3 regions of the Paracoccus zhouxuedongae genome follow, and region 2 is predicted to be linked to each of the others. Evidence: riboswitches for the same ligand, from Rfam matches in the RefSeq annotation. Region 2 holds a riboswitch; each other region holds the start of a gene.
What was found. A riboswitch is a leader RNA that binds a small molecule or an ion and turns the genes downstream of it on or off. The one in region 2 is predicted to bind cobalamin.
Positions count from the first base shown of each region.

Region 1 (6,268 bases), on a different contig from region 2:
GCTTTTGCCCAAGGATCGCGTCGAACCGCTGCTTCGCCCGCGCCGGCACGTTGGCCGGGATCTCGGCCTCCGCATCCTCGCCCACGTCGATCACCATGACCATGCCCATCGCATAATGGGGCGAGCATTTGATCCCGTAGCGGCCAGGGACGGTCAGCGTCACCTCGAACTCCTCGTTGATCTTCGACTTCCACGCCTCCGCGCCGTCCGGGATCATGCCGTCGATGGTGGCGGCGTTGTGGCCGGACTGGGTCGGCAGGAAGCGCACCGTATCGCCGGGCGCGATGGTCAGGTGCTGCGGCTCATAGATCATCGGGCCTTCGTCATTGCGGTTCAGCATCTTGACCTCATGGGTCTCGGCCTGCGCCAGGGTGGCGCTCAGCATCAGGATCAGTGCGGCGAGTTTCATGATTGCTCCGTCAGGCAGTGAAAACGATGGATGGTGGCGCCGTCATGCGCGTCGATCAGGGGACGCGCGCCGACGCGAAAGATCTCGGCCATTCGCGGGCCGGTCAGCACAGTCGCGGGCGGGCCGCAGGCGACAAGGCGGCCCGCCGCCATGATCGCCAGCCGGTCGCAGCCCATCGCCTGATTGAGATCGTGCAGCGCGACCGCGACCGTGACCGGCAGTTGCAGGACCAGCCGCAGCACCGACAGCTGATGATGAATGTCCAGGTGATTGGTCGGCTCGTCCATCAGAAGCAGCCGGGGCTGCTGCGCAAGGGCGCGGGCGATATGGGTGCGCTGCCGCTCGCCCCCCGACAGGGTGGCCCAGTGCTGGCGCGCAAGATGGGTGATGCCAAGGGTCTGCATCGCACGATCGACGATGGCGTCGTCATCGGCACCGCGTGGCGACAGCGCCGATTGCCAGGGGGTGCGGCCCAGTTCGACGGCGTCGCGGACGGTCAGCGCCTCGGCAGTGTCGGCGTGCTGTTCGACAAGCGCCACGCGCTGCGCCACCTCACGCCGGGTCAGGCGGGGCAGGGGGGTGTCGTCCAGCCGCACCTCGCCCCCGGCACGCGGCAACAGGCCCGCGATCAGCCGCAGCAGCGTGGACTTGCCGGATCCGTTCGGGCCGACGATGCCCAGCGTCTCGCCCGGCGCGATGTCCAGATCGACATCGGTGACGATGGCCCGCCCGCCCGCTTTCCACGACAGACCGCGTGCCGCGACCCTCATGCCCGGCCCCGCCGGGTGATCAGGATCATCGCAAAGGCGGGCGCGCCGACCAGCGCGGTGACGACCCCGATGGGCACCACCTGCCCAGGGATCAACAAGCGCGAGGCAAGGTCGGCGGCGATCAGGAACACCGCCCCTGCCAGCGCCGTCGCCGGGATCAGCGCCCCGTGGCGCACGCCCACGACGAAGCGCATCGCATGGGGCACCACCAGTCCGACAAAGCCGATCGAGCCGACAAGGCTGACCATCACCGCCGTCATCACCGTGACCGCGCCGATCAGCACGATCTGCACCCGCCGCACGTCGATCCCCAGCGAGGCAGCGGCCCCCGCGCCAAAGGCAAAGGCGTCCATGGCGCGCGTGAACCACAGGCAGACCATCAGCCCCGCCGCGGCCGCCGGTACCGCCAGTGCGACATCGGGCCAGCGCACGCCCGACAGATTGCCCAGCAGCCAGAACATGATGCCCCGCGCCTGTTCGGCATTGGCCGACTTGGCGATGAAGAACGAGGTCAGCGCGTTGAACAGCTGCGAGCCTGCAATCCCGGCCAGCACCAGCTGCGCCGAACCGCCGCCCGCCGCCCGCGCCAGTGCCGCGACCAACAGAAAGGCCAGCGCGGCCCCGACAAAGGCGCCGCCCGAAATGCCGATGGCCCCGGCGCCGACGCCCATGATCGTGACCGCGACGGCCCCGGTCGAGGCCCCGGCCGACACGCCCAGCAGATAGGGATCGGCCAGCGCATTGCGCACCAGCGCCTGCAACACCGCCCCCGACAGTGCCAGCCCCGCGCCACACGCGGCCGCGACCAGCGTGCGCGGCAGCCGATAGAACCAGATGATACCCGCGTCGATGGGGTCGACGACATGGCCCGCCCCCCACAGGTTGTTGGCCAGGACCGCTGCCACCGTCCCCGGCGGCAGCGGCGTTTCGCCGATCACGACGCCCGCCAGAACGGCCAGGGCCAGCACGGCCAGCCCCGCCGCGACCTTCCACAGGCGCGCGTGGATGGGCGAAACAGGCAGAGCCGTCACTTCAGGTCGAACCCGGCCAGCGCCTCGGCCAGCGTTTCCAGCGCGGCGATGTTGCGGATCGAGGGATCCATCGAATGCCCGTCCAGCACCACGATGCGGTCATTCTTCACCGCGTCCATCTGGCTGGCGACCGGATCGGACTTGAGAAAGGCCAGCTTTTGTTCAACGTCGTCGGCCTCGAACCGGCGGCGGTCCATGCGGGCCACCACGATCACCGAGGGGTTGGCGCGGGCGATCGTCTCCCAGCTGACGGTCGGCCATTCCTCGTCGCTTTCGACGACGTTCTTCAGCCCCAGCTGCTCCATCATCCAGCCGGGCGGGCCTTTGCGACCAGCGACATAGGGATCCACGTCCATCTCGGCGGACGAGAACCAGAACACCGCGGATGCGTCCTTCAGCTCCAGCGCGCGGGCCTTGTCGACGGCTGCCTGCTGGCGTGCCTGAAGCTCTGTGACCAGCGCCGTGCCGCGATCCTCGACATCGAAGATCTGCGCCAGCTCGGTCACGCCCTGATAGATGCCCTCGGTCGAGAACATCGCCGTGCGCGTGCCGTCCGCGCCCTTGGAATTGTCCTTGCCGGCGCAGTCGGCGGGCAGGATGTAGGTCGGGATGCCCAGATCGCGGAACTGTTCGCGCGTGGCGACGATGCCCTGCGGGCCGATATGCCATTCATATTGAATCGCGACGATGCCCGGCCGCTTGGTGACCACGCTTTCAAAGCTGGGGTCGTTGTCGGCCAGCCGCTCGACGCCCGCGTTCAGCGTCTCGAACTCGGGCAGGACGCTGGTGAACCAGACCGAGGTGCCCTTCACCTTGTCGCCAAGGCCCAGCGAATACAGGATTTCGGTCGCAGCCTGACCCACGGTGACGGCGCTGTCGGGCGCCTTGTCGAAGGTCACGTCCACGCCGCAATTGGGCAAGGTCAGCGGGTAATCGGTGGCAAAGGCCGGCAGCGCGGCGGTGGTGAAAAGCGTCAGCAGGATGGGTCTGATCATCGTCTGTCTCCGGTCATGAAAGGGGAACCGGACACGGGACGGAAGGCCGCAACCCCGCACAGCCCGCCGCACAGGGCAGCCCGGAAAGGACAGAATTGACGGAACCGGGCCGCGTCGCGACCGCTGGCAAAGGACATCTTGCACCTTCCCGGACACCCCGCCCGGTTTGTTGAAACTCCTGCGTCGGCAGGTCTCCTGACTTGCGGATCGTCGAGCTGGGCAGCCTTCCCGCGGATTGTGACCGCAGTGGCATGATCGCCCACCCCTCACCGCCTACAGTTGCGGGGGCAGTTCCGGTTCGCCATGGCCCGAAGGACAAGGCGGCGGATTCCCTTTCAATTCCTTACGGAAACCGACGGGAATAAGCGTTAACGGGTGTTCGGCCCGGGGGCAAGCGGATAAGTGGGGCGTGGGTAATCGGCAGGTCATGGCCGCCAATCGCGCGCGTCGGGTCGGCGCGGATGCGCTGGATTGAGCCGCCAACCTGTTGCAGCGCATTGGGCCGCCGGGGCCGTCGCGGGGCTGCGCATCAATGCGGCGGCAGGGAGTAGTGCCGGGACCGGTGTTTGAGGCAGAGGCGTTTCGAGATTTCTGACCCTGTTGGGGTCAAATGTGAGCGGATGTGTGTCGGGGTCGGCTACTGGACCAGCAGCCAGAACAACATCGATCCCTATGCCCATACGAACCTGATCGGCCTGGGCCACGGCGAGGCGGACACCAACTTCAAGATCTTCTGGGGTGGCTCGGTCCCCCAGCCGCCTATCGATCTTGGCGCGAACTTCCCCTGCAACACCTCCGGCGTCGACGTCTACGATCTGTCCCTGTTCGCGCCGCCCGGGGCGGGGATCGTGCATTACGAGGTCGCACGCCTGAACACAGGTCATGTCGCCACCGGCACCCTGTCCGGCCCGCCCGGCATCGCTCTGCCGGGCCAGACCACTCTGCTGAGCTATCAATACGCCTGGCGCAGCAACCACACGACTGCCGCCAGCGTCGCATGGGACATCATGTCGGACTATGTCGAGACGGATTTCTGAGTGGGTTGCTGGGTTGTAAACGGGCCGTTTACGAAAATCGACGTCCTGCAAATATCCGTGGCAGAGCCTGCAAATATCCGTGGCGAGCCACACCCATCAGAGCTTCCTTTCGGACTTAGCTCCGGTCGAATTGTGAAGCACACACATGCGGCACTCACAGTCGCTGCGGCGTGGACTTCACAAATCTAGTGTTTTCAGGCCGTTAGAAAAATTTGGCTCCGGCGGTAGGGTTCGAACCTACGACCAATTGATTAACAGTCAACTGCTCTACCGCTGAGCTACGCCGGAACATGGGGGGCGTATAGCAAGGGGTTTGGGGGGCGTCCAGAGGGGTTTCGTGACTTTTTTGAAATATTCGGACCGCCGTCAAAGGGGTGCGCCGGGTGGTCTGGCGGGGGCGTTTGATGGGCGGGGTTCAGGGCTGACATGGGGGCGGATGGGGCAGGGATGGTTGCTGGCGATCCGGCTGCCTGCGGGTTTGGGGCGGTGGCCCTGGCGGCGGATGGCTGGTGCCACTCCGGCCCGCGTTGGCGGTGCAGGGATGGCCGGTGTGACGCGGTGCGGGTGGCTGTGCAGCGGGACGCGGAACCGGGTGTGGTGGCCGCCTGGGGCCGTTCGGCGATCCCAGGCGCGGGCTAGTCACCGAATGGAAAGGGGGCCGCGATTGCGGCCCCCGGCTGTTTTTGGTCGCCTACATCGCGTCGGCGGCGTTCTTCATCAGGAAGTCGGTCACCATCTGGCGCTGGTCGTCGTCCAGACCCGCACGTTCAAACATCGACGGCAGGATGCCCTTCCACTGCTGCTGGGTAAACCCGGCCGGGTCGCGCGGGCCGTGGCAGACGGTGCAGCGTTCATAGAACATGCGCTCGCCCGGCTCCATATGGGCGTAAAGCTCTTGCACCAGATCATAGATCCGATCCAGGCCCAGTTGGTCGCCGTCGATCTCGGCCAGCGGCTCGCCGGCGATGATCTGCGGCGGCTCATAGGCCAGGTTCGGGCCTTCGGGATCGGTGCATTTGCGCATCGACACCAGACAGGTGTTCGCCGTCGTCGCCGCACTCAGCCCCGAGGACGCCTGGGTCGAAGTGACAAAGTTCACCAGACCCGAGTTGCAGCGCCCCTTGCTGTCCAGTTGCGGCCAGCCGCCTTCATAGATCGACACCACCCCCGGCATGATGTCGTCGCTGACCACCGCGCCCGCGATCACCGTGCCGCGGTCGTTGTAAAGTTCGACCAGATCGCCATCGGCAATGCCGCGCGCCTCGGCGTCCTGGCGGTTGATGCGCACCGGCTCGCGGCCCTGAACCATGTAAAGCTCGCGCAGCCGTTCGCTGTTGCCCATCTGGCTGTGCAGGCGGAACCAGGGGTGGGGGCTGACGACGTGAAGCTGACCCTCGGCGGCATTGCCCAGATATTCGTGGGGTTCCTGCCAGACCGGCATACCGGGGCAATCGTCGATGTTCAGTGCGGCGATCTGATTGCAGAACATCTCGATCTTGCCGGATTCGGTATGCAGGTGGTTGGCCTCGGGGTCGGTATAGAAATCGCCGTGCCGCACCCATTTGCGGGCCTCGGGCGGGGCCTTTTGCCAGGCGTAGCCGCGCTCCCAGAACTCGTCGAAGGGCACGTCCTGGGCGGCGCCGGTCTTTTCATAGGCAAAGCGCAGAATGTCCATGTATTCGGGGAATTGCTCGCCCTCAAGGAAGGCCGTCTGCACGCCCAGATAATCCGCCAGTTCGGCGAAGATGTCGAAATCCGATTTGGCATCGCCCACCGGCTCGATCACCTTTTTCATCGCATAGATGCGGTCGTTGGAATAGGTGCCGCCCACCGACATGTCGTCGCGTTCCAGCGTCGAGGTTGCGGCGAACACGATGTCGGCCCAGCGGGTCGCGGCGGTCCACCAGACGTCCTGGCTGATGATCGTCTCGACCCCTTCCAGCGCCTTGATCAGCCGGTTGGTATCCTGCTGGTGCGACATGAAGTTGTTGCCGGCGTTGTAGATCATGCGGATCGCCGGATAGGT
Region 1 is NZ_JBHFHM010000020.1:20,182-26,449, reverse strand. Features, by position in the region: gene ACEYYA_RS14880 (pseudoazurin) at 1-409, opposite strand, end outside; gene ACEYYA_RS14875 (ABC transporter ATP-binding protein) at 406-1,179, opposite strand; gene ACEYYA_RS14870 (FecCD family ABC transporter permease) at 1,176-2,201, opposite strand; gene ACEYYA_RS14865 (ABC transporter substrate-binding protein) at 2,207-3,205, opposite strand; cobalamin riboswitch at 3,374-3,577, opposite strand; gene ACEYYA_RS14860 (hypothetical protein) at 3,826-4,242, shown strand; tRNA gene ACEYYA_RS14855 (tRNA-Asn) at 4,456-4,530, opposite strand; gene ACEYYA_RS14850 (molybdopterin-dependent oxidoreductase) at 4,934-6,268, opposite strand, start outside.
Region 1: it holds a riboswitch for cobalamin, as region 2 does, so the genes downstream of both, ACEYYA_RS14865 (ABC transporter substrate-binding protein) here and ACEYYA_RS07765 (TonB-dependent receptor plug domain-containing protein) in region 2, are expected to answer to the same signal.

Region 2 (6,268 bases):
TTGGACAGGCTGACGATCTGGTTGCGGTCGGCCAGCGACAAGGCCCAGAGATCGCCGCAAAGAGACGTCGAGGCGATACGCGGGAAGTCCTCTGGCCCGGCGAGTGCCGGACCAGACCACGCCAGCCAGATCGACGCCACAAGGCGCGCTGCCGGTGTCATGTGCGATAGCCCTTGCTTAGCCGGTCGGGCCCGCCGTCATCCAGACCGATATAGGTGCTGCGCACATGATCCCATGTCGCCAGCCGGTCCCAGTCGGGCGTCTCGGCCAGCCGGTCGTCGGGGGTGATGAAGGGGTTGGGGAAAAACAGGCTCAGCGCCGGTTCGCCCTTGCCGTTCTCCATCCGAAAGCCCCAGCTGCGCGGGTGGCCTTCGGGATCAAGGCTGCGGAAGAACTCGGCCTTGCCGGGGCGACGTTGGGCGACCAACGCCTCGCCGCCCTGGCGCAGCGCGCCTTCATTGCGGCCGATACACAGGTGGAAATGCCCGTTCAGCCCGTAGAACACCGTCAGATACCCGTCGTTGAGGCTGATCCGCTCGGGTTTTCCCGGTGGACGCAGTTCATAGGCCGCACCCTCGATGATCGGGCCGAAGCACAGACCCTGCCAGTGATTGTCGAACATGTCGGTCAGAAAGTCGTTCAGCCACTGCTGATCCAGGGGCGCCGGCCAGCGATCTTCGGTGGCGCGGCCATCGTCGTTCAAGGTCTGCTCATGTTTCAGCATCATTTCCCCTCCAGCCCGATGCGGATGCCGGCATAAGGGCTGCGCTCGGGCGTGCGATAACCGGAATAGGTCTCATATCTGCGGTCGAAGACGTTCTCGATACGGCCATAAAGTTCGGTGCGCTCGCTCAGCTTGTGGCTGGCGAACAGGTCCACCACGCCGTAGCCGGAGACATGCTTGCCCCAGCCGCTGACCGTGGCCGCATCGTTGCCGCTGGCATAGCGCAAGCGCCCGGTGACCGACCAGGGATCGGCGGCATAGGTGACGCTGAAGGTGCCGGTGTGCTTGGGCATCCCGCGCCAGGCGCCGGTCAGATCGTTTTGCGACAGCAGATAGGTATGGCTGGCCGCAAGTGTCCAGTTCGGCGCCAGCTCCGCCGACAGGCCAAGTTCCAGCCCGCGTTCCAGCGTTGCCCCAAGGTTGTAATAGCCCTTGGTCCCGCCGGGCCGATCCCCCCACGCGATCTTGTTGCTGACCTGGTTGCGAAACAGCGTCGCGTTGAGCTCGCCCCAGGGCAGATAGACATCCGCGCCAAGGTCAAAGCCGCGGCTTTCCTGTGCCGTCAGGTTGGGGTTGCCATAGGTGGGATCGAAAAGCTGATAAAGGCTGGGCGACTTGGCACCTGTCCCGGCACTGGCGCGCAGCTTGATGTCGGTCTGGCCATAGCTCAGCAGATGCGCGCCGGTGACGCGCCAGGTCTCGAACGAACCGAACCGGTCGTTGTCATCCCGGCGCAAGGCCAGCGTCACGGTGTTGCGGTCGTCCGGCGTATAGGCGATTTCGGCAAAAGCGGCGGTCGTGCGGTTGGACGCGATGAAGTCGCCGCTGAAATTGGTCGCCTGCCGGGTCTTTTCCGTCTCGCGCGCCAGACCGCCGACCACTGACCAGGTATCGTTCGGCTTCCATGTCACGTCATAGCCAAGGCTGGTCATCAGGCCGTCATAGACGTCGCCGACCGACGCCCGCGAATGGCCGGTGTGATAGCTGCGCACCGCCGAATAGCGGCCCGCGTGCAGCGCATGCCGCCATCGGCCATCGGCGGTTTCATGCGTCAGGCGCAGGCCCGCGCGCCATTCATCCTTGTCCACCGTGTCAAGCTTGCCACCGGGGCGGCTGTCATAGGCCGACCAAGTATCACTGGTCATGCCCGAAAACTCCAGCCGGGTTGCGGGCGCGATCTGCCAACCCAGGACCGCGCTGATGCCGTTGCCTCGATAGGGACTGTCCACGTTCGAGGCGATCTTGATCGGCGGCCCGTCGTAATGCGTGCTGTAGGCCGTCAGCCGGGCGTCCATCGCGCCGTGTTTCCACATCAGGGTGGCGTTGCCGCGCTTCGATCTGTGCGGGCCGACCTCGGCATCCGCGCTGAGCCGCCAGCCATCCGTATCGGCGCGGCGGGTGATGATATTGATGACCCCGCCAATGGCGTCCGATCCGTAAAGCGACGACTGGTTGCCGCGCAGCACCTCGATCCGCTCGATATCGGCGGCGCTGAGGTGATCGAACTGGAACGCAGTTGACGCGGCGGAGGGATCGGCCACGCGCACGCCATCGACAAGGACCAGAACCTGATCATTGTCCGACCCGCGAATGCTGATCGAGGTCCAGACACCCGGACGATCCTGCGATACCTGCACGCCGGGAACGTCGCGCAGCGCATCGGTGACGCGGCGGTTCTGCTCGCGCACGACACGATCGCGATCAACCACGGTTGCGGCGCTGCCGACCGCGCGCGTCGGCAGGTCGGTGCGCGAAGCCGTGATCACGATCGTGTCGAGTGTGGTCCGGTTGTCCTGCGAAAGCGCAGGCTGGCTCAGCGCGGTTGCGCCCAGCAGGAAGGTAGCAAGGGAAAGGCGGCGTAGCTGCATCTGCGGCGGTCCTTGGCGTCTCGGGGTTGAAAGCCGGATGCGAAGGCCGTGGGGCAGGACAAGCCTGCCGGATTACCGCTTGATACTGTCAGTCCTGAGAGCATTACAACGCCGCCTTCGATCCACTCATGGTGTCACCGCTGGCGGAAGACCGCTCCCTTGGCTGAACCCGGCCGCGGGTTGGGCAACGCAGATGGCAGGTCTCCTGGCTTCCGGGTCTTCGCGGGGCCGCGCCTTCCCTCGGATCAACCGAAGTGGCAATTGCGGTCCGCTTACCGGTTACAGTTGCGGGCACAGCTGCGGATTCGGCATGAAGCCCCACCGCATTCCCTTTTCACCCCGAAGGGCACCATCGAAGATTGCCTAGCAGAGACGGGCGTTGATAGGCAAGCGGGGATGGCGCGTTGGCGGCAACAGCGCGGCGTCGTGGCTGGCGAGCTATCCGCCCTGCGATCCCTGGCGGCGCTTTCGTGCGTAAAGCTCTAACCGGTGCCATTCGATTTCATAGCCCAGTTCGGCTGCGATCTCGTCCTGAAGGCGTTCGATCTTGTCGGACCGGAACTCGATCACCCGGCCGGTGTCGAGGTCGATCAGGTGGTCGTGATGGGCACGGTCGGCCAGTTCATAGCGTGCCCCCGCGCCGTCGAAATCGTTGCGCAGCACCGCGCCGGATTTTTCAAGCGCCGCCAGCGTGCGATAGACCGTGGCCTGCGACACGCTGGCATCCTGCTGGCGGGCGCGGGTCAGGATGTCCTCGACGCGGGGGTGGTCGCGGGCCTCGCGCAGAACATGCAGGATCGCCAGCCGCTGCCGGGTGATGCGCAGCCCGTCAGCGCGCAGATCGGTTTCCAGATCGTCAAGGTTCTTGGCCATGGCTGGATCATAGCCCCCGCCGCAATCGCCATCAATATGAGAACGATTCGCAATAACTTGACTTTCTGCGAATCGTTCGCATTATGGGCCGAACCCAGAAGGAGACCCCGATGCGCCCGTTGATTGCAGCCCTTGCCGCCGCCCTGACCGCCAGCCCCGCCCTGGCCGAGGACAAGCTGAAGGTCGTCACCACCTTTACCGTGCTGGCCGACATGGCGCGGCAGGTGGCCGGTGACCATGCAACGGTGGTGTCGATCACCAAGCCGGGGGCCGAGATCCACGGCTATGAACCCACGCCGGGCGATCTGGTCGGCGCGCAGGACGCCGACCTGATCCTGTGGAACGGCATGAATCTGGAGCTGTGGTTCCAGCAGTTCCTGTCCAATCTGGGCGATGTGCCGTCAGCCACGCTGTCGGATGGCGTCGATCCGATGCCGATCCGCGAAGGCGCCTATGAGGGCAAGCCGAACCCCCATGCCTGGATGTCGCCGGTCAGCGCGCAGATCTATGTCGACAACATCGCCACCGCGCTGTCGCAGGCCGATCCCGGCCACGCCGCCGATTACGCTGCCAATGCGCAAGCCTACAAGGCGCGGCTGACCGAGACGCTGGCCCCCCTTCAGGCGATGATCGCCACCGTCCCCGAGGACAAGCGCTGGCTGGTCAGTTGCGAGGGCGCCTTCAGCTATCTGGCCCGCGACCTTGGTCTGCGCGAGGCGTATCTGTGGCCGATCAACGCCGATGCGACGGGCACGCCGCAACAGGTGCGTGCGGTGATCGACACGGTTCGCACCAACGACATTCCGGTGGTGTTCTGCGAAAGCACCGTCAACAACGACCCGGCCAGACAGGTCGCGCGCGAGACCGGGGCGGCCTATGGCGGGATGCTGTATGTCGACAGCCTGTCCGAGGCGGATGGCCCTGTGCCGACCTATCTGGACCTGCTGCGGGTGACGACCGAGACCGTCGCGCAGGGGCTGACCGGGGCGACCAAATGAACCAAAGCCAACGCAAGGCCGAAGGACTGTCGGCGCAGGGCGTCACCGTCGCTTATCGCAATGGCGTGACGGCCCTGCGCGATGCGACCTTTGCGATCCCGCGCGGCACGATCACCGCGCTGGTGGGCGTCAACGGGTCGGGCAAATCGACCTTGTTCAAGGCGATCATGGGCTTTCTGCCGCTGGCAGCCGGCGACATCCGCATCCTTGGCCGTGATGTCCGCAGTGCCCTGCGCGACGGGCTGGTGGCCTATGTCCCGCAGGCCGAGGAGGTCGACTGGACCTTTCCCGTGCTGGTCGAGGATGTGGTGATGATGGGCCGATATGGCCGCATGGGCTGGCTGCGCATCCCGCGCCCCGCCGACCGCGCCGCCGTCGCCGCCGCGCTGGAGCGGGTGAACATGACCGCCTTTCGCCATCGCCAGATCGGCGAGTTGTCCGGCGGGCAGCGCAAGCGCGTGTTCCTGGCCCGCGCCCTGGCGCAAGAGGGTCAGGTGATCTTGCTGGACGAGCCCTTCACCGGGGTCGATGTGCAGACCGAGGCCGCGATCGTCGCGCTGCTGCAAGAGTTGCGCGACGAAGGGCGGGTGATGCTGGTCTCGACCCACAACCTTGGTTCGGTGCCCGAGTTCTGCGACCGGGTGGTGCTGGTCAAGGGCACGGTGCTGGCCCACGGCCCGACCGACACGACCTTCACGCGCGAGAACCTGGAACAGGCCTTTGGCGGCGTGTTGCGGCATTTCGTGCTGGGCGGGGCCGATCTGCATGACGATGCCGATGCGCGCAGCGTCACCATCCTGACCGACGACGAACGCCCGGTGGTCATCTATGACGACCGCACCCGACGCGCGGGGGACAGGTCATGACGGCGCTGATGGAACCCTTCGGCTATGGCTATATGGTCAATGCGATGTGGGTCTCGGCGCTGGTCGGCGGGGTCTGCGCCTTTCTGTCGGCCTATCTGATGCTGAAGGGCTGGTCGCTGATCGGCGACGCGCTGAGCCATGCCATCGTGCCGGGCGTCGCGGGCGCCTATATGCTGGGGCTGCCCTTCGCGCTGGGGGCCTTTGCCTCGGGCGGGCTGGCGGCGGGGGCGATGCTGTTTCTGAACCAGCGCACCGGGCTGAAGGAGGACAGCATCATCGGCATCGTCTTTACCGGGTTTTTCGGGCTAGGGCTGTTCATGATCTCGGTCTCGCCGGTGCCGGTCGATGTCAAGACGATCATCATGGGCAATATCCTGGCGATCTCGCCCGCCGATACGGTGCAACTGGCGATCATCGGCTTTGTGACGCTGGCGGTGCTGCTGGCGAAATGGAAAGACCTGATGGCGGTGTTCTTTGATGAGACCCACGCCCGATCGATCGGGCTGAACCCGGCGCGGCTGAAATTTCTGTTCTTCACGCTGTTGTCGGCGGCCTGCGTGGCGGCGCTGCAAACGGTCGGGGCGTTTCTGGTGATCGCGCTGGTGGTCACGCCGGGGGCGACGGCCTATCTGCTGACCGACCGCTTTCCGCGCCTGTTGGCCCTGTCGGTGGCCATCGGCAGCGTCACCAGCTTCGCCGGGGCCTATATCAGCTATTTCCTTGACGGCGCGACGGGCGGGATCATCATCTGCCTGCAAACGCTGCTGTTTCTGGCGGCCTTTGTCTGGGCGCCCAAGCACGGGCTGCTGGCCGCGCGCCGTCGCGCCGCCGATACGCTGGGGGCTGCATGATGGATATGCTTCTGGCGCCGTTCCAGTTTCCCTTCATGCAGAACGCCTTTTGGGTGGCGGCGCTGCTGGCCCCGCCGACGGCAATCCT
Region 2 is NZ_JBHFHM010000005.1:90,620-96,887, reverse strand. Features, by position in the region: gene ACEYYA_RS07775 (ABC transporter substrate-binding protein) at 1-161, opposite strand, end outside; gene ACEYYA_RS07770 (DUF7676 family protein) at 158-727, opposite strand; gene ACEYYA_RS07765 (TonB-dependent receptor plug domain-containing protein) at 724-2,592, opposite strand; cobalamin riboswitch at 2,771-2,961, opposite strand; gene ACEYYA_RS07760 (Fur family transcriptional regulator) at 3,031-3,465, opposite strand; gene ACEYYA_RS07755 (metal ABC transporter substrate-binding protein) at 3,576-4,463, shown strand; gene ACEYYA_RS07750 (manganese/iron ABC transporter ATP-binding protein) at 4,460-5,329, shown strand; gene ACEYYA_RS07745 (metal ABC transporter permease) at 5,326-6,180, shown strand; gene ACEYYA_RS07740 (metal ABC transporter permease) at 6,177-6,268, shown strand, end outside.

Region 3 (6,268 bases), 140 kb from region 2:
TCCGACGCAGCGAAATAGCGCGAGAACCGATCTGCCAGCCGTCACCGATGGCTGGCAGACCCCGCGCCGTTCAGCGACGGCGCGCCATCATCCAGATGAAGAACAGCCCGCCGATCAGCCCGGTGACGACGCCGATCGGCACGTCCTCGGGGGCCATGACCAGCCGCGCCAGGGCGTCGGCCCAGATCAGGAACACCGCCCCCGCCAAGGCCGAGGCCGGCAGCACCCGGCGGTTGTCGCCGCCCATAAGCAGCCGCACCAGATGCGGCATCATCAGCCCGACGAAGCCGATCAGCCCCGAGAACGCCACCATTACCCCGGTGATCAGCGCGCAGACGGCAAAGACCGTCAGGCGAAAACGGCCGACCTCGACCCCCAGGCTGGCGGCGGTCTCGTCGCCCAGGCTCATGGCGTTCAGGCGCGCGGCCTGCATCCACAGCCACAGCGCGCAGGGGATCAGCACGGCCAGCGGCCAGATGAGATGCGCCCACTGCGCCATGGCGAGGCCGCCCAGCATCCAGAACACAACGGTATGGGTCGCGCGCGGATCGCCCAGAAAGATCAGGATGTTGGCGCAGGCCATGATGACGAAGCTGACGGCGACACCGGCCAGAACCAGCCGGTCGGCGCTGCTGGCACCGGCCAGCCGCGCCACCGACAGCACCAGCCCGGTCGCCAGAAGCGCGCCGACAAAGGCCATCAGCGGCACCGTCAGCAGGCCCAGGAACAGGCCGGTATGCAACAGCGCCGTGATCGCCCCAAGCGCCCCGCCAGAGGAGATGCCCAGCAGATGCGGATCGGCCAGCGGGTTGCGTGTCACCGCTTGCAGCGCGGCCCCCACCAGCCCCAGGCCGGCCCCGACAAGCGCCGCAAGGATGGCGCGGGGAAAGCGGATTTCCCAGACGATATTGGCGCGCCCCGGCCCCCAGTCGGCGGTGACAAGGCCGGGGCTGATGCGGTCCAGCACGATCCCCCAGACGGTGCCGGGCGGGATCGCCACCGACCCGACCGAGACCGCCAGCACGATGGATGCGGCCACCGCCGCCACCGCCAGCAGCAGCAGGGCGGTGGTGCCATGCCGACCTGTGGCAGGGGTGCGGCTCATGCCTCAGCGCCCCTGAAAGGCGGCGACCAGCTTTTCGACGGCGGCGATGTTGCGCGGCCCCGGCGTCGCCTCGACATATTCCAGCACCACGAAGCGGTCGTTCCTGACCGCGTCGATGCCCGCAAGGGCCGGGGTCTGCTTCATGAAGGCGATCTTCTGTTCCGCGGTCACATCGCCATAGTTCACGATCACCACCACCTCGGGGTTGCGCTCGATCACCGGCTCCCACCCGATTGCGGCCCAGCTCTTGGGCAGGTCGTCCATGATGTTGCGCCCGCCCGCGGCCTCGATCAGCGCGGTCGGCATCGCATAGGCCCCGGCGGTGAACGGCCCCTTTTCGCCGCTGTCATACACAAAGACGCGCGGCGCGACGCTGGGATCAAGCCCGGCGGTCAGATCGGCCAGATGCGCCTGCCACCCGGCGACAAGGGTGTTGGCGCGGTCCTCGACCCCGAAGATCCGGCCAAGGTTCAGGATGTCGTCATAAAGATCGGCCATGCTGGATCGCGCCTTGGGGCCGATATGGATGCAGCTTTCGGTCAGCTCATAGGTCTGGATGCCCAAGGGGGCCAGCGTCTCGGGCGTGACCTCTCCGCCGACGCGCATCCCGTAATTCCATCCGGCAAAGAAGAAGTCCGGCTCGGCACCGGCCAGCACCTCTTTCGTGGGGTATTTGGCCGACAGTTCGGGCAGTTCGTCGATGCCCGCGCGCATGTCATCATCCAGCGTCTTCCAGCCCGAAATGCCGGTATAGCCGACCATCCGGTCACGCAGGCCCAGCACCAGCATCATCTCGGTCAGGTTGACATCGTTCGACACCGCGCGGGTCGGGGGCGCGGCAAAAATCACGTCGCGGTTGCAGCTTTTGACCGTGACGGGATGGGCCAAGGCGGGCAAGGTCGACAGGCACAGCGCGGCAAGCGACAGGCGGATCATGGGGATGTCCTTTCGGGATCGTTCACAGATGAAAGCTGAAACGCGGCACCGGGGTGCTGCGGTCGATCAGGGCGCGCACGTCAAAGGCCTGTGCCAGGGTCGCCTCAGTCAGGGCGGTGGCGGGCGGGCCGTCGGCCAGCACCCGGCCCTGATGCAACAGCAGCACCCGGTCGGCGAAATCGGCGGCCAGCGACAGGTCATGCAGGCTGGCGATCACGGTCAGCCCCAATCCCTTCAGCAGCGCGAGCAATTCAAGCTGGTGGCGGATGTCCAGGTGGTTGGTCGGCTCGTCCAGCACGATCACCTGCGGCTGTTGCGCCAGGGCGCGGGCGACCATCACCCGCTGCCGCTCCCCTCCCGACAGGGTGGTCAGTGGGCGGTCGGCGATCGCGGTCAGCGCCAGACGGTGCAGCGCAGCCTCGATGATCGCGCCATCCCCAGCCCCGGTCGCCGACAGGGCCGCCGCCCAGCCGCGACGATGCGGCAATCGGCCAAGCGCGACGATCTGCCGGGCGGTCAGCGCCTGGTCCGAGGGCTGTTCCTGCAACACCGCGGCGATCTGGCGGGCCGCCTCGGTGGCGGGGATGCGCCAGATGTCGCGGCCCATCAGCCGCACCGTGCCCCGCCGCGGCGGCTGGTGGCGATACAGCAACCGCAACAGCGAGGTCTTGCCCGCGCCATTCGCGCCGCAGATCGCCATGATCTGCCCCGCCGGAACCGTGAAATTGATGTCGGTCAGCAGCATAGGCCCGCCACGCGGCCCCCATGCGACATCCTGAAGCTGAACCACATTCATTGCAGCGGAGCCCGCCCGGTCACGATGATGGCCGAGGGGATGCGCGACAGCCGCTGTGTCGCCGCGCACGTATCCGGCCCGCCCGCATCGGCCCCGCACAGGGCGATCAGATCGTCGATGCTGTCGGCGGGGTCGACATTGCCGAACAGCCAGTTTGCCTTGGCCGTGGCCCGCCAGGCGACAAGGCAGGGGCCGCAGCGGCAGCCTGCGCAGCCGGTCAGGCTGGCGGTGCCCGACACCTCGAAATCGTCGCCCATGCCGCTGGCCGCGACCGCATCGCGCAGCCGCTCCAGCAGCAGAAGGCCCGGCGCGCAGGTCGCGCCCTGCACGGTGCAGGCAGTGCAAAGGATCGTCCGATGCGGTGCCGATCGGGCCACGTCAGGGGCGGGGCGCGCCGACGGCGGCCGTTGGGTGTGGTTCATCACAGGCTCCTTCCGGGGCACCCCGCCCGGCACGGTTGATTGCGATGATGGCAGGTCTCCTGACTCGCGGGTCTGGGCTTGCCCCGCCTTCCCATGCCCGCGGTGGCGGGGCACAGTGGCTGTCGGGGGTCGCTCGCCGCTTACAGTTGCGGGGGCAGTCACGGGATTGGCCTGATCGCGCAGCGCCGCACCGTATTCCCTTTTCACCCGGTCGCGCATCGCCCGACCGGGAACCATCGCCGCCAGACTTGCCCGCCGCTCTGGCCCCGTCAAGCGCAAATGGCGCCGCCGGCCAGACCGTCGCGTGGCTGCCACACCCGGTGCCGCCTGGGCCGCGGGCAGTCATTTCGGCGTTGCAGCGCCGGTCTGTGGCCGTTACCCGATCAAATCACTAAGGATTCGCAGCTCACTGTCCGCCACGCCATCCTTCAACCCATACGAACATGAGGGATTGCAATGAGGATCAGACTTCTACCCCTGGCCGGGGTGTCGGTGCTTGCGCTGTGCAGCGCAGCAATGGCACAGGGCCTTGCGCCGCGCAGCATCACGCTGGACCCGATCACGCTGATCGCCGAGGGCACCGAAAACATCAAGGCGACGGGCGGCGCGATTGTCGACCGCGAGGATCTTGAGGCGCAGCAACCCGCCGACACGTCCGAGCTGTTCGCGCGTGAATCCTCGGTCACCGTGTCGGGTGGCGCGGGGCCATCGAAGCGCATCCATGTGTTCGGGATCGAACAGTCCAAGCTGGCGGTCAGCGTCGATGGCGTGCCGCAGGGGCCGACCAGTTGGCACCACACCGGATCGAACATCATCGACCCCGCCTTCCTGCGCGCGGTCGAGGTCGAGGCCGGGGCCGCCGCCGCCGATGCGGGCTTTGCGGCGGGCGCGGGTGCCGTGCGCTATGAAACCCTGGGCGCGCGCGATCTGCTGACCGATGGCCGCACCAGCGGCGGGCGGGTGGCGCTGTCCTATGGCAGCAACGGGCGCGGACTGTCGGGGTCGCTGGCCAGCTATGGCGTGCGCGGCGCGCTGGATTGGTTCGTGATGCTGCACGGTCAGGACGGGCGGAACTACAAGGCTGGCGACGGACGCGAGATGTTCGGCTCGGCCCCGGCGGCACGTGGCGGGCTGGTCAAGCTGGGCTTTGAATCCGAACCCGGCCGGCTGGAATTGTCCTATGAAAAGGCCCGCGATCAGGCCGATCGCCTGATCAAGATGAACATGGACCTGGACCGCGACCCGGAGGTGTTTCCGCTGCGGTCCGACCGCGAGACACTCAGCCTGACCTATCGCGCCACGGCGCCGGGGGCGGTCTGGGATCCGATGGTGCGGCTTTACCACAGCCGCAACGATTACTGGCGGCCGAACTATTCGCTGGGCGATCTGGCGGGTGGCAAGGGGCGGATCAATGGCGACATGATCCTGCAACGCGACACGTTCGGCGGCGTCGTGCAGAACACGTTCACGCTGGACCAAGGCAGCGTGACGGCGGGCGTGGACTTTGCCCATAATGACTATCACCTTGACAATTATGGCGATCATTCCGCCGCCCAGCCGCGCATCCGCAACTTTTCGACGCTTCAGGCCGGGGCCTTCGTGCAGGGGCGCTTCGCCTTTGACAACGGTTTCGACCTGTCCACCGGGCTGCGCTATGACCACCACCGCTTCACCGACTGGAACAACGCCCGCTTCACCGACAGCGGCGCATCGGGCAATGCCACGCTGTCCTATCGCTTCAGCGACGCGGTCGAGGTGTTCGCCGGCGCCTCGCGCAGCTGGATGGGCTTTGACAGCGGCGAATACGGGATGCTTCACGCCCGCAACGCCGCGTTCCGCACCGATCCCGGCTATCGCCCGGCGACCGGCACGACCTACAAACTGGGGGTGAACGCCAGTGGCGAGGGCTGGACGGCGGGGGCCACCCTGTTCGACATCCGGCTGAGCGGGCTGGCGCTTTACAACTCTGAAAGCGGCTTGCTGGAAAATGACAAGCAGGGCCGCAGCCAGGGGGTGACGCTGACCGGCGCGTGGCAGCGCGACAACACCCGGATCGGCGCGACGCTGACCCATGCCAAGGTGACCTATGACGGCGCCTTCAGCCTGCCGCAGGGCGGGTCGTTCATGCCGACCGGCGATCTGGCGACGCTGTATGTCGACCATCAGATGCCCGACCGCAACCTGACGCTGGGGGCCAGCCTGGAATGGGCGGGCAAGCTGTCGGAACCCGCGATGACCGCTGCGGGCTTCCGCGATCATGGCAGCTATACGGTGGTGAATGCCTATGCTGCCTGGACGCCGCCGCAACTGAAGGGCGCGACGCTGCGGCTGGGGGTCGATAACCTGCTGGACGCGACCTATTACGAACGCGGCAGCTATGTCGAACGGTCGCGTGGCACGCGCGACATCCAGCCGCAACTGGCGCCCGGTCGCACGGTGACGCTGGGGCTGAGCATGAACTTCTGACGCATCGGTCGGGGCGGGTGGACGCCCGCCCCGATCAGCCTAAAGATGATGGAGGATCAAGGGCCGCCCGCCATGTTCCGCCACGGTGATCGGCGTGTCATACAGCGCCGACAGCGCCGGGCCGGTCAGCACCGCCTGCGGGCTGCCTTGGGCGGTGACGGCACCGGCCTTCATGGTGACGATGTGATCGGCCCAACCGGCGGCAAAGTTCAGGTCGTGGAGCACGATCAGCACCGACCGCCCGTCATCGCGCAGCCGCCCCAGATGCGCCATCAGCGCGCGGGAATGTGCCAGGTCCAGATTGTTCAGCGGCTCGTCCAGGATCAGCCAGGGGGTATCCTGCGCCGCCGCCATCGCCAGCCAGGCCCGCTGCGCCTGCCCGCCCGACAGCGTGTCGACGAACCGCCCCGCCAGCGGCGTCAGATCGAAATCCGACAGTGCCCGCGCCACCGCCGCGTGATCCGCCGCGCCGGGGCGGCCCGCACAATGCGGCCAGCGGCCAAAGGCCACCAGTTCCCGCACCCGCAAGCGCGAGGCCAGCAT
Region 3 is NZ_JBHFHM010000005.1:232,529-238,796, forward strand. Features, by position in the region: gene ACEYYA_RS08385 (molybdopterin-dependent oxidoreductase) at 1-18, shown strand, start outside; gene ACEYYA_RS08390 (FecCD family ABC transporter permease) at 71-1,105, opposite strand; gene ACEYYA_RS08395 (ABC transporter substrate-binding protein) at 1,109-2,041, opposite strand; gene ACEYYA_RS08400 (ABC transporter ATP-binding protein) at 2,064-2,786, opposite strand; gene ACEYYA_RS08405 (DUF1636 family protein) at 2,834-3,259, opposite strand; cobalamin riboswitch at 3,292-3,512, opposite strand; gene ACEYYA_RS08410 (TonB-dependent receptor domain-containing protein) at 3,716-5,725, shown strand; gene ACEYYA_RS08415 (ATP-binding cassette domain-containing protein) at 5,765-6,268, opposite strand, start outside.
Region 3: it holds a riboswitch for cobalamin, as region 2 does, so the genes downstream of both, ACEYYA_RS08405 (DUF1636 family protein) here and ACEYYA_RS07765 (TonB-dependent receptor plug domain-containing protein) in region 2, are expected to answer to the same signal.